Regions from separate parts of the Clostridium sp. CTA-17 genome, predicted to be linked through region 3. Evidence: riboswitches for the same ligand, from Rfam matches in the RefSeq annotation. Region 3 holds a riboswitch; each other region holds the start of a gene.
The links. A riboswitch is a leader RNA that binds a small molecule or an ion and turns the genes downstream of it on or off. The one in region 3 is predicted to bind thiamine pyrophosphate.
Positions count from the first base shown of each region.

Region 1: another riboswitch for thiamine pyrophosphate. It lies ahead of thiS (sulfur carrier protein ThiS); the one in region 3 lies ahead of thiT (energy-coupled thiamine transporter ThiT).
Region 2: another riboswitch for thiamine pyrophosphate. It lies ahead of tenA (thiaminase II); the one in region 3 lies ahead of thiT (energy-coupled thiamine transporter ThiT).
Region 4: another riboswitch for thiamine pyrophosphate. It lies ahead of thiC (phosphomethylpyrimidine synthase ThiC); the one in region 3 lies ahead of thiT (energy-coupled thiamine transporter ThiT).

Region 1 is NZ_BAAABF010000002.1:23,197-26,402, forward strand. Features, by position in the region: gene ACYUCG_RS04440 (MFS transporter) at 1-955, shown strand, start outside; TPP riboswitch at 1,002-1,105, shown strand; gene thiS (sulfur carrier protein ThiS) at 1,229-1,423, shown strand; gene thiF (sulfur carrier protein ThiS adenylyltransferase ThiF) at 1,499-2,308, shown strand; gene ACYUCG_RS04455 (thiazole synthase) at 2,432-3,196, shown strand.
Region 2 is NZ_BAAABF010000007.1:102,914-106,119, forward strand. Features, by position in the region: gene ACYUCG_RS11730 (ABC-F family ATP-binding cassette domain-containing protein) at 1-467, opposite strand, end outside; gene thiT (energy-coupled thiamine transporter ThiT) at 598-1,203, opposite strand; gene tenA (thiaminase II) at 1,203-1,868, opposite strand; TPP riboswitch at 2,085-2,187, opposite strand; gene ACYUCG_RS11745 (ABC transporter ATP-binding protein) at 2,589-3,206, opposite strand, start outside.
Region 3 is NZ_BAAABF010000002.1:289,948-293,153, forward strand. Features, by position in the region: gene ACYUCG_RS05615 (pyridoxal phosphate-dependent aminotransferase) at 1-411, opposite strand, end outside; gene thiT (energy-coupled thiamine transporter ThiT) at 520-1,215, opposite strand; TPP riboswitch at 1,307-1,410, opposite strand; gene ACYUCG_RS05625 (sodium-dependent transporter) at 1,505-2,818, opposite strand; gene ACYUCG_RS05630 (histidinol-phosphatase) at 3,167-3,206, opposite strand, start outside.
Region 4 is NZ_BAAABF010000001.1:113,557-116,762, reverse strand. Features, by position in the region: gene thiC (phosphomethylpyrimidine synthase ThiC) at 43-1,353, opposite strand; TPP riboswitch at 1,503-1,603, opposite strand; gene ACYUCG_RS00495 (dUTP diphosphatase) at 1,854-2,504, opposite strand; gene ACYUCG_RS00490 (hypothetical protein) at 2,751-3,056, opposite strand.

The DNA of each region.
Region 1 (3,206 bases), 270 kb from region 3:
ATTAGTTTGGGTAGAAAGAAAAGCCGAAGATCCAGTAATAAACTTATCTTACTTTACTAATAAGGAAATAGCTATAACTTTAATATTAAGCTTTGTTGTAGGGTGTGGATTAATGGCAACAGTATTTATTCCTCAATTTAGTGAAAATATATTAAGAACTCCAATGGGGAGTGGTGGATATATAGTTACAATATTTGCAATATTTGTAGGTATAGCAGCACCTTTAGGTGGAAAATTTATTGATAAAATAGGGGTTAAAAAAGTATTATTAATAGGTATGTGTTTAGTTATAATAGGTAACCTTTATCAAGGATATGTAACAACTAAACACCCAGGTATGGTTAATTTAGTAATAGGACTAGCTATTATGGGATTTGGGTTAGGCTTCTCTATGGGAACACCAATAAACTATTTAATGCTTAGCTTAGTACCGGATAATGAGGCTACAGTTGGACAATCAGCAGTATCATTAGTTAAATCTATAGGTATTGCAGTTTCACCCAATATTCTTATTAACTTTATATCAGATGCTGGTAGAAGAGTACCAGAAGCATTACAAAAAGTTATGCCACATGTGGATGGAATGTCTAATATAATGTCAAACAGTGGTGGAGCTTCAAGCTTTGCTAATTCAATGGGAAATGCTAGTGTTACGAATATATTTAGTCTTATAAAAGGAATGGTACAATCACAATTTGCAACTTTAGGAGACAAGTTTGCTAATAATCCTCATATGAACATTGACATGATTGAAAAATCATATATGCAAAGTTTAGATGGAGCTAAAAATGCAATAGAAACTGCATTCCAACAAACAATGAATACTGGATATACTAAATTGTTTTTAACATGTGCTATTATAGCTTTAATAGGATTAATATTAACAGCTATGTTAAATAATAATTTAATAACAATGAAAAATAGAAGATTAGAAAATAAGGAAAAAACTAATTGATAAAAAATGTTTTTTGAGTTATGATAAATAAAAATAAATAATTTTAAGATATTGCTAGGGGTGCTGTAAAAGGCTGAGAGGGATTTTTAATCCTAACTCTAATAACCTGATTTGGTTAATACCAACGTAGGGAAGTATATTTTAAGTTGTGATTTTTCATATTAGAAAATATTATTATGATTAATTAGAGAATATATTTTTAAAGGTTTAGCAATATTGCTAAACCTTTTTTGTTGGTATAAAAGCGATAGTTATTGGGAAAGAGGTGAAAAGATGATTGTTAATGGTAAGAAGTTAGAAAAGGGTGAACTTAATACAGTTTATGATTTACTAGAAAGTTTAAATGTAAATAGTAACAGGGTTGTTGTAGAACTAAACAAAGAGATAGTTAATTCCTGTAATTATAATGAAATATTACTTAATCATGAAGATGTAATTGAGATTATTGCCTTTGTTGGTGGAGGATGATTAAGAATGATTTAAGAAGTCTAAACAATAAAAGGTCATTGAAAATAAAAGAGAAAAAAGATAAGAGGAGCCTTTATGAATATAAAGATTAATGAAAAGTGGAGAGAGGTAAAAGAAAATTGCACAGTGTATTCTTTAAAAAATGAAGAATTTCCTGATTCTCATGTTATAGTTTTAAATGGATTTCCACTTGTAGAAGATAAGGAGCTTAATGATGGAGATAGGGTTGTCTTTATAAAAAAGGGAATTATGCCTAATAAAGAGGAGTTAGAAGAACTAATGGTATCTAGGCATACACCAGGTATTCATGAAAAACTAAAAAGAATTAAGGTTTTAATAGCTGGATGTGGAGGCCTTGGATCTAATATTGCTATTTCCTTAGGAAGAATAGGGGTTGGAAGTATAAGTTTAGTAGACTTTGATATAGTAGAACCTTCTAATTTAAATAGGCAACAGTATTATATTGAGGATATTGGAGAATTTAAAGTAACTGCTTTAAAAAGAAACTTAATTAGAATAAATCCTTTTATAAAAATAGAAGCTTTAAATCTTAAGCTTTCTGAAGATAATATGGGTATTTTACAAGGAGCTGACATAATAATAGAAGCTTTTGATAATCCAGATTACAAAGCCTTATTAGCTAATTATGTTTTAAGTAATATGAAGGACAAATTTTTGATTTCCTCTTCAGGAATGGCTGGCTTTTATGATTCAAATTTAATAAAAACAAAGCAAATAACAGATAAGTTTTATATTTGTGGAGATTTAGTAAATGAAGCTAGGGAAGGCTGTGGATTAATGGCTCCTAGAGTGGCTATATGTGCAAATCACATGGCTAATTTAGTTATAGATATAGCTGTTAATAAAATAGAATTTCAAAAATAAATAATAGTAAAAATAGAGTGAATTTTAATTGCTTTTTAGACAGAGTTTATATATAAAAAATAAAATACTAGTCTAAAATATGAAGAAATAAGAAGAGTAGTGAGTAGAAAAGGGGAGTTTTTTATGGACAAGTTAATAATAGGTGGAGTAGAAATAAAAAATAGACTTTTTGTTGGAAGTGGTAAATATCCTTCAAATGAAATAATAAAGGATGTTTTAGAGGGAAGTGGCTCTCAAGTTATAACTTTAGCTTTAAGAAGGGTAGATTTAGATAATAAGGAAGAGGATATTCTTCAAAATATACCTAAGGATGTAATACTACTTCCTAATACTTCTGGGGCAACTAATGCAGAGGAGGCTATTAGAATAGCAAGGATAGCAAGAGCTATGGGATGTGGAAACTGGATAAAGATAGAAGTTATATCAGATTCTAAGTATTTGCTTCCAGATAATGAAGAAACCATAAAGGCAACTAAGGTATTAGCTGATGAAGGCTTTATTGTCCTTCCTTATATGTGTCCAGATCTTTATGCAGGAAGAAGATTAATAGAAGCTGGAGCGGCAGCTGTAATGCCACTTGGTGCACCTATAGGAAGCAATAGAGGGTTAAAGACTAAAGAATTGATTCAAATAATGATAGATGAATTAGATATTCCTATTATAGTTGATGCAGGTATAGGAAAGCCATCACAGGCTATGGAAGCCATGGAAATGGGAGCGGCAGCTTGTTTAGTTAATACTGCCATAGCATCCTCAGAAGATCCTATAAATATGGCTAGAGCTTTTAAAATGGCAGTAGAAGGTGGCAGATTAGCTTATGAAGCTAAAATGGGAAGAGAATCAAAGTTTGGAAATGCTTCATCTCCACTTACTGGATTTTTAGATTAGGAGATGATTT
Region 2 (3,206 bases), on a different contig from region 3:
ACTTTTTCTTCAAAATTAGTTATTCCAAGCTTAGTTAAAACATTCTTTGCTTCACTTTCCATATCCCAAAGATTTAAAGCATCTATTTTTCCTTGAAGCTTTATTAATCTTTCAGAATCACTATCTTTAACTTCACCCTTATCTATTTTTTCAAGTAACTCTTCGTATTCTCTTAATATTCTCATTTCCTCTGAGTTACCCTTAAAAACTTGCTCTAAAACAGTAGCATTATCATCATAATCTGGTGTTTGAGCAAGATACTCTATTCTTACTCTATTTCCCTTTGTTACTGTTCCTTCGTCTGGTTCTTCAACTCCAGCAACTATTTTTAAGAAAGAAGATTTTCCAGTTCCGTTAACTCCTATAAGACCAATCTTCTCTCCTTCATTTATTCCTAAAGATACATTATTAGCTAAAATTTTTTCTGAATAGCTCTTACTTATATTTTCAAGAGTTATTAAATTCATCGATTATCCATCCTTTTCAAAACAAATCTTATTTTCATTATAATATAAACTCAAGTTTCTTCCAAAACTAAAATAAGAGCTGCATCAAATAATCTAATTTAATTATGATGCAACTCCTTATTAAAATTTTCTATATATTATTTATAGGCTTCATTCTTTTAGCTAACATTTTTATTGGCATTATTGTTATCACTATAGCTGTTAATAAACTTTCAACTCCTGCACTACTTGTATTATAAATTATTGAATAAATCCATAAATTCATTCCTGGAGGAGCATATTGACCAAAGAAAATCACTCCTGATATTATGCTTACAAAAGTACTTATACTACCAGCCATAAGTGAGCCAAAGAATATTTTATATTTCTTATCTATTTCAAATGATCCCGCTAGTCCTAAAGCCATATTTGACAGTATGTAATCAAGTAAAAATTGTACTGGGTGTACTATAAAAGCTCCGTTTAATATTTTCAAAAGCCCAAATATCAATCCTCCTGTAACTCCAACAGTTCTTCCATATACTAATGATAAAAGCATTATTGGAAGCATAGAAAAGAAAGTTATTCCACCACCTTGAGGATATCTAACTAAAGGTATCATATAAAGCACATAAGAAATAGCTACACTTAGTCCAATCATGATAATTTCTCTTGTTGTAATTTTATGTTTTCTTAAATCTAATATGTATAAACCTAATATTAAAATTCCAATTAAAGCTACTAAATAAACACTCATTATTTTTCACCTTCATCATACGCCATATTCCAAAAATCAAGTTCGTACAAACTAGCTCTTTTAAATATATCTATTAATCTTTTTTGTTTTTCTTCAGATAAGTTTGAACATTTTTTATCTACGTAAGCTAACCACTCATCTGTAAACTTATCAAATCCATCAGAAGCATACTCATCAATCCAAGGTTTAAAGAAATTCCCCTGTAATTTGTTAGAGTATTTTTTTGAAATATATTTTCCTATATAGCTATAACTCCATGTACATGGTAAAGTTGCAATAGCAATCTCATCTAAATCTCCGGTTAACGCTATTGCTTGCATATAGCTTGTATAACTTATAGTAGTACTCTTATATTCTCTTTTCTCTGCTTCTAATTCTGATATACCAAATCCTTTTAAATATTCTATATGTACCGCTGTTTCATCCTCCATAGTTCCCTTTGTTGAATTATAAAAGAATTTCATTTCTTCCATAGTTTTAGCTTTAACTACTCCAGCACAAAAAACTTTAGCATATTCTTTTAAATAAAGGTAATCCTGAACTAAATACTCTCTAAATTTATTCTTATCTAGAGTTCCTTCTCCAATTTCCTTTATAAATGGGTGATCTAAATACTTTTCCCATATAGGCATTGCTTCTTTTAATAATTTTTCTGTAAATCTCATATTCTATATCTCCTTTAATCTTATGATTAAACCTAATAGCCCAAATAAGAATTACCTCAAAGTTTTATAAAATCTAACTAAAAACTTCATACACTTTTTAGTTTATAATCATAGTTGGTTATAACATTTCTAATAAAAAATAAAAGCTACATCCATGTAGGATGTAGCTTAATTTATAAAAAGTTATAATAATCTAAACATATAAAATACTATTATAAAACTTTCTACAGGCTTTCCTACGCTGGTATTACCCAGATCAGGTTTTAAGGGTTAATAACGAAATGTTATCTCTCAGCCAAAGGCACCCCTAGCTATAAAGTCTATATTAATTATATATATTTTCCCTAATAAATTCTAGGTTATTTTTTACTTGAGTAAAATTCATATTTTTAATTTGCTCATGTCCACTTCTATAATCAAAAGGATAATAAAGTTTACACGAAATGTTGTATAGTATAAGTGAAAACAAATCTAAATAAATAAAGGAAAAACTTTCAATATAATTATACAACAAAATTGTTTAGTTATATTTGATAAAATCATCAAATTTCAAACCGAAATAAAATTAGAGCTGATTTTATCTCAATTAGATTTAAATGATATTATATTTAATCTTCAAAAAAATATAACTCTCGTGGTCAGAAAGGATATAGCGTTAGAAGTATGATTTCATCGTTAATTTCTATGCAAGTTAATAAAATAAAAACATTTAAAAGTTTTTTATTCAATTATCTTACCATCTTTAATTATAATTTTTTTGCTACAAAATGAAGCAATATTTTCATCATGGGTTACCAATATTATGGTTTTTCCTTCACTATTTAGTTTTACTAATAGTTCCATTAATTCAATTCCTGTTTTTTGATCTAATGCACCAGTTGGCTCATCAGCTAGTATTATTTCTGCACCACTAACTAATGCCCTTGCTATAGCCACCCTTTGTTGTTGTCCTCCAGATAACTCTGTTACTTTCTTATTTATATGATTTATAATATTTAATTCTTTTAAAGTACTTTCAATTAAAATTTGCTTTTCACGCTTTTTCATTCTTCTAAATATTAGTGGTAATTCTACATTATCATAAACACTATAATTCTTCATTAAAGCAAAATGCTGAAAAACAAAACTAAGGTGCTTATTTCGTATATTGCTTAATTCCTCATCTTTTAAATTAGAAATATCAACTCCATTTAAATAGTAACTTCCATCACTAGGTTTGTCCATAGTTCCAATTATATTAAGCAATGTAGATTTTCCTGAACCTGATGGTCCCATTATAGCTATAAATTCACCTTTATTAATAGTTAAATTTATATTCTCTAAAGCTGTTGTTCTATT
Region 3 (3,206 bases):
TAATTTATTAACATCTATTTTAAAATTATCTTCTTCCTTTGAAAAAAACTTAGTTATTTCACAATTTATCTTTTCAAGTTCACTTTCATATTCTGAATAAGATGGAGAAAGTAATAAAGCTTTTTTAGGGTTAATAACACTTATAAAAGAGGATATTAGTTCCGTAGCTCCACTACCAACTATAATATTTTCTTTTTTGCAATGACAATATTGAGAGATTGACTCCTTTAAATCTGTATATTTAGGATCTGGGTATATAGAAACCATATCAATATTATTTAAAAGTGCATCTTTAGCTTTTTTAGATGCTCCAAATGGATTTATATTTGAACTAAAATCTTTAATATCTGTTTTATTTAGACCTAATTCATTTGATAAATCAAATAAATTAGCACCATGATTAATATTCATAAGTACCTCCTAAGTTTATGTAACTTTTTATCTCTTAACTATAGTATAATTCTTTAATTAAAAAATAAAAAGGTCTAGATTTTAATGAAATCTAGACCTTACTTTATTTTAAGATGCGTATTTGCTTGTTACGCTTTTAGAATTTATGGCTTTAATAAGTCTATTAACAGGTAAAATACCTAAAAGAACTACACATATTAAACCATCAGCTCCTATTAAAGAACCATTTACTAAAAATGAATATAGAATTGGAGACATTCCTTCAGGAGCAAAGGCTCCAAAGAAAACAACTCCTGAAATAAAGTGAGCTAAAAATTTTAAAAATATTGCTACTATAGCTCCTGAAATTCTATGGTTTTTAAAGAATCCTGCTACTCCTAATGCCATATATGGTATAGGATAATCAAATAATACTTGAACAGGATGAAGTATGTATGGATCTATAAATAAAGAAATTATACCGAATAAAAATCCAGTAAGCATTCCAACTAATGGACCATAAGCATAAGCAATAAGTATTATAGGAATCATACTACCTAAAGTTATTCCTCCACCTTGAGGAAATTTATATATCTTTAGCATGTTTAATACAGCAGTAAGTGCTAAAGCAATTCCTATTGTTGTAAGCATTTTTGCATCAAATTTGATGTCTTTAGCCTTTATAAGTAAAACTAATATTATTAGGACTCCTATTAAAGTAAGAATTGTTAGTGGATTAGTTACAATCTCCTTAAAATTTCCTCCTAAATTAATTGATGAAAAACTTTGAATAAAATCATTTATTATTTGTGAAAATGACATCATAGTTTTTACCCCCTCCTTAAACTTTAAGTGTGCTTAGAGAGTCTAAAGAATGTAAATAAAAAAACCGAATCTAAATATAGATCCGGTTTAAATACAGCCCTAAACGCTTCCCTACGCTGGAATTAACCAGATCAGGTGTTGAGGGTTAATGATAAATAATCATCTCTCAGCCTAAAGGCACCCCTAGCACATGAAATAATTCTAAGTTTATTTTATATGCAAATTGCAATTAGGTCAAGTGATATTAATTATTAAATAAAAATTTTTATTTAAATTTTGATATTTAAATTTAACCTATACCACCATATATTATTCCAAGAATTATTACTAGTATAGTAACTAAGATAAAAATGTATTTCCCTAAAGGAATAAACCATTTTCCAAGTTTTTTATGAGCTCCCTTATTTACTTCTATTAATACATTTTCGCCACCAATAATATAGTAGAATACAACAGCTACCAGTAAAGCACAAAGTGGAGAAATTATTATTGTAATAAGATTTGAGAAGTTATCAAAGATTCCCATATTTAATGATAAAGGTATTCCACATAAAAAACAAAGGACTGATATTGCAATTGAAGTTTTTATTCTATTTGACTTAAAGTGAGCCATGAATGCTTCAACAGGACCCTCTAACATATTTACAGAGGATGAAATAGCAGCAAATATTACACTAAGAAAAAATAATGTACTTAGTAAGGCACCAAAATTCATACCTTGAAATATTTTTGGTAAAGTTATAAATAATAAAGATGGCCCTGATGAAGGATTTAATCCGTAAGCAAAAACTGCTGGCATAATCATAAGAGATGCTAAAAGAGCAGCCAAAGTATCAAATATGGCAGTTTGTATTGCAGATGATGGAATATCAAATTTATCATTTATATAACTACCATAAACAACCATGCCGCATCCATTTAGGGAAACTGTGAAAAAGGCTTGACCAAGAGCCATTACCCAAGTATCTATTTTAAATAAGTTTTCCCATCTTGGAACCAATAGATATTTGACTCCTTCAAAAGAACCAGGTAAAGTTAGAGATCTTATGATTAAAATTATAAAAATTAAAAGAAGGAGTGGCATTATTATTTTATTTAATTTTTCTATACCACGGCCTATTCCTAAACAAACTATTATTAAAGTTAATATTATTGCTAGGGCAAACCAAAAGATTGTATTAGGTGTACCAGCAAAATTACTAAAGTAAGTAGTAGTATCAATAGTATTAATAGATCCAGTTAAACTTAAGAAAAAATATTTAAGAATCCAACCTATTACTATAGAGTAGAATATAAAAACTCCTGTTAATCCTATAGGAGGGAGCATACCAAAGAATTTTCCTCCCTTTAATGATTTGCTTTTAAAAGATTCAACTATACCAGTATATGAACCTGCTTTAAACTTTCTACCAAAGGAAAATTCAGTTATAAGACCTGTAGTTCCAAGTATAAAAACAAATAAAAAGTATGGTATTAAGAATGCAGCACCTCCATATTGACCAAGTCTGTAGGAAAATAACCATATGTTACCAAGTCCTAAAGCAGCGCCAACACAGGATATTACAAATCCAAACTTTCCAGTAAAATTTTCTCGTTCTTTCATTTAAAATACCTCCTAGATTTTTATATAAATATAAAAAAATAGGTCATATAGTTAAACTATACGACCTAGGGTATTAAAACTCTTTATTAAGGCCATATAGTATTACCTATGTGACCTATCTTTATAACGAAAATTAAGCCATCATAGATACAATCCAAAATTCCTTTGGAGTTTGTATCTATGACTGCATATATTCAATCATAAATACAAACTATCTATAATAGCAATAATAAGAATTATTAAGTTTTGCTTTTATTAAGTTTGTACTATTTATCATAAAAAATTCTCCTAAAAACAAATTTATATTGATTATATACCTAAAAATATTAAAATGCAAGGATTTAATTTTTAAATATTATCAATAATATTTAAATTAAGATTGTTAGCA
Region 4 (3,206 bases), on a different contig from region 3:
TAAAAGTCTCGAATAATATTTTTTAATATATCTCCAATATTTTTAGTCTTCTCTTAAAAGATTTATATCCTTTCCTTCTAGAATCTTATTCATATTTCTTATAGAACACATTTTTCCACACATTGTACAACTATCTTTATGTTCAGGAGTAGATTCTTTTCTATATCTAATGGCCTTTTCACTATCTATTGCTAAAGAAAACATCTCGTCCCAATCTAGTCTTTTCCTAGCATCACTCATTTTATTATCTATGTCTCTTGCTCCTGAAATTCCTTTTGCTATATCAGCTGCATGAGCCGCTATCTTTGTGGCAACTATTCCCTCCCTTACATCATCTAAATTAGGAAGTCTTAAATGTTCTGCTGGTGTTACATAACAAAGAAAATCTGCTCCATAAGAAGCCGCCATAGCCCCTCCTATAGCACTTGTTATATGATCATATCCTGGTGCAATATCAGTTACTATTGGTCCTAAAACATAAAATGGTGCTCCATGGCATAATTTTTTCTCTAATAAAACATTAGCTTCAATTTCATTTATTGCCATATGACCTGGTCCCTCTATTATTACTTGTACATTTCTTTCCCAAGCTCTTTTTGTTAGTTCTCCAAGAGTAATTAATTCTTTGATTTGTACAGCATCAGTTGCATCAGCTATTGAACCTGGTCTACAAGCATCCCCTAAACTTAAAGTTAAATCATACTTTTCACATATATCTAATAATCTATCAAAATATTCATAAAAAGGATTTTCTCTATTATTTAATTCCATCCATGCAAAAAGAAGAGATCCTCCTCTAGAAACTATATTAGTAAGTCTTTTATTTCTTCTAAAAGTTTCAATTGTTTCTCTATTTAATCCAGCATGTATAGTAACAAAGTCAACTCCATCCTTTGCATGTTTTTCTACAACTTCAAAAAATTCATCAACAGTTATATCTTTAAGCTCTTTATCATAGAAACCTACTACATCATACATTGGTACAGTTCCTATCATAGCCGTAGAAACTTCTACAAGTCTTTTTCTAAAATCATAAGTTTTACCATAATTACTTAAATCCATTATAGATTCTGCATTCATATCTATTGCCTTTTTAACTTTTTCTAACTCTAATTCTATATTGGCACAATCCTTTGAAATTCCTAGGTTAACATTTATTTTAGTTCTTAACCCTTGTCCAACACCCTCTGCACTTATACTCTTATGATTTTTGTTAGCTGGTATTACAATTTTTCCTTCAGCCATTAAATTCATTAAAGTTTCAATATTAATTCCTTCTTTTTCTGAAACTACTTGCATTTCCTTTGTTATTATTCCTTTTTTAGCAGCATCCATTTGAGTTGTATAATTCATATTAGTTCTCCTTATTTTAATTTTTTAACTGCGCAGTTAAATTAATATAGGATCCTATTTTTTTATAAAAAATAAAAGCTTGCCCTAAGGCAAGCTTAATAAACACTTATATAGATACATTTATAACTTTTTAAAGCATAAATATAAATAAACAACAGTTTATGCTTCCCTACGGTAGTACTAACTACATCAGGTTTTAAGGGTTAGATATTATCCTCTCAGCATATAAAATGCACCCCTAGCACTTACGATTAAATATTCACTTTTTCTAAATTATACTATCAATTTTTTTCAATTTCAAGTAAATTTATAAAAATAAGTAATAATATACTTAATAATTATTTAAGCTAAGTATAAAAAATATACTAAATTAAAACCAAGTAAAATATAAGTAGAAATTAAAAAAGCTTTAGAATAAGTTCCTATCTCATTCTAAAACTTTCCTAACTATTCCGATTTATATATTATAATTTAAGTTTTCTCTACAAAACAATGGAATTTTAAAAGCCTGTATGACCAAATCCACCGCCTCTATTTACACTTTTAAGTTTAGAAACGTCATCTGTTTCTATAAAATTAGCTTTATAATATTTTGCTAAAACCATCTGAGCAATTCTATTTCCTTTTTTTATGTATATAGTTCCATATGGATTTCCATTCTTATCTAAATAAATATATGTTTTTAATAATTTTTTATAAGCTTTTTTCCCTTCATCCTCATAAGAACTTACATCATGTCCTTTAGATTCTAAATAGTCGCTTAATCTTACTTCAGTATAATTATTTTTTAAATCATCTAATATACTTATATCATTAGCTATCTCATAAGGAAGATTGGCTATATTATAATTATTTTCTAAAATTACTGATATATCACTAACTGAATCAGCATCAATAGTTCCTATTGAGTTTGAAATTTTTAAGTTTGTTCTTAAAGAAAGTCCACTTCTGGCCCTAATTTGAAGCTCCATATTATCAGGAATTGCAAATTTTAACCCTAGTGGAATTGCAACCTTTTCAAAGGGTCTTATAACCATATCCTCTGTTGCAAAAAGGTCTGCTCCTGCGGCTAATGGTGTTTCATATTTAGGTGTTTCTCCATTTTTATCATATTGAATATATACATCTCTTACTCTTTGTTCTCCAGCCATAAAACTCACCTCCATCTTTAGTAAAAATTATATTTTAAATTTCCCTTATTAACAAATGTGTAAATCATCCATATTCTTAATTGAAAGTTGTATTATTAACATTTTGTTAATATATTTTCTTTATTCTTACATTTACAACTTATTACTTTTATTAAGAATTTTTTTATAGAAAAACTTAATTCTTTATAAAAAAATAACAGGTTTAATCAATCTAACCTGTTACTTTTTACTTATTTAAAATAATTTTTAAAAATTATTTCTATTCATGTTATATATACAAATTCCAGCAATAGCACCTGTTATAAATACAGTTACTAAGTTCCATATCTTAAATATATAAACTCCAAAATAATGAACTAACACAATTAAAATTAAAGCTATAACTATGTGGATAATCCATTCCCACTTAGGATTGATCTTAAAAGCTCCAAATATTTTATCAGTTAATCTTATTTTTTTATCAATTAATCCATATACAATAGCAAATAGAATTGTTGATACAACAAACACTAATGCTTCCAATATATTTTGTAATAAAAGCATTCTATCCATAGTTTCTTCCCTTTCAATTCATCCTTAATAGCTATATTATACCATTTTAAAGAATAGTAAGTGAACTTTACAATTAAAATTAATATATCATTTAGACTTTAAATCCACCCAATCTATAGAGATAATACTCTTCTTTATTTTTAGTATAAA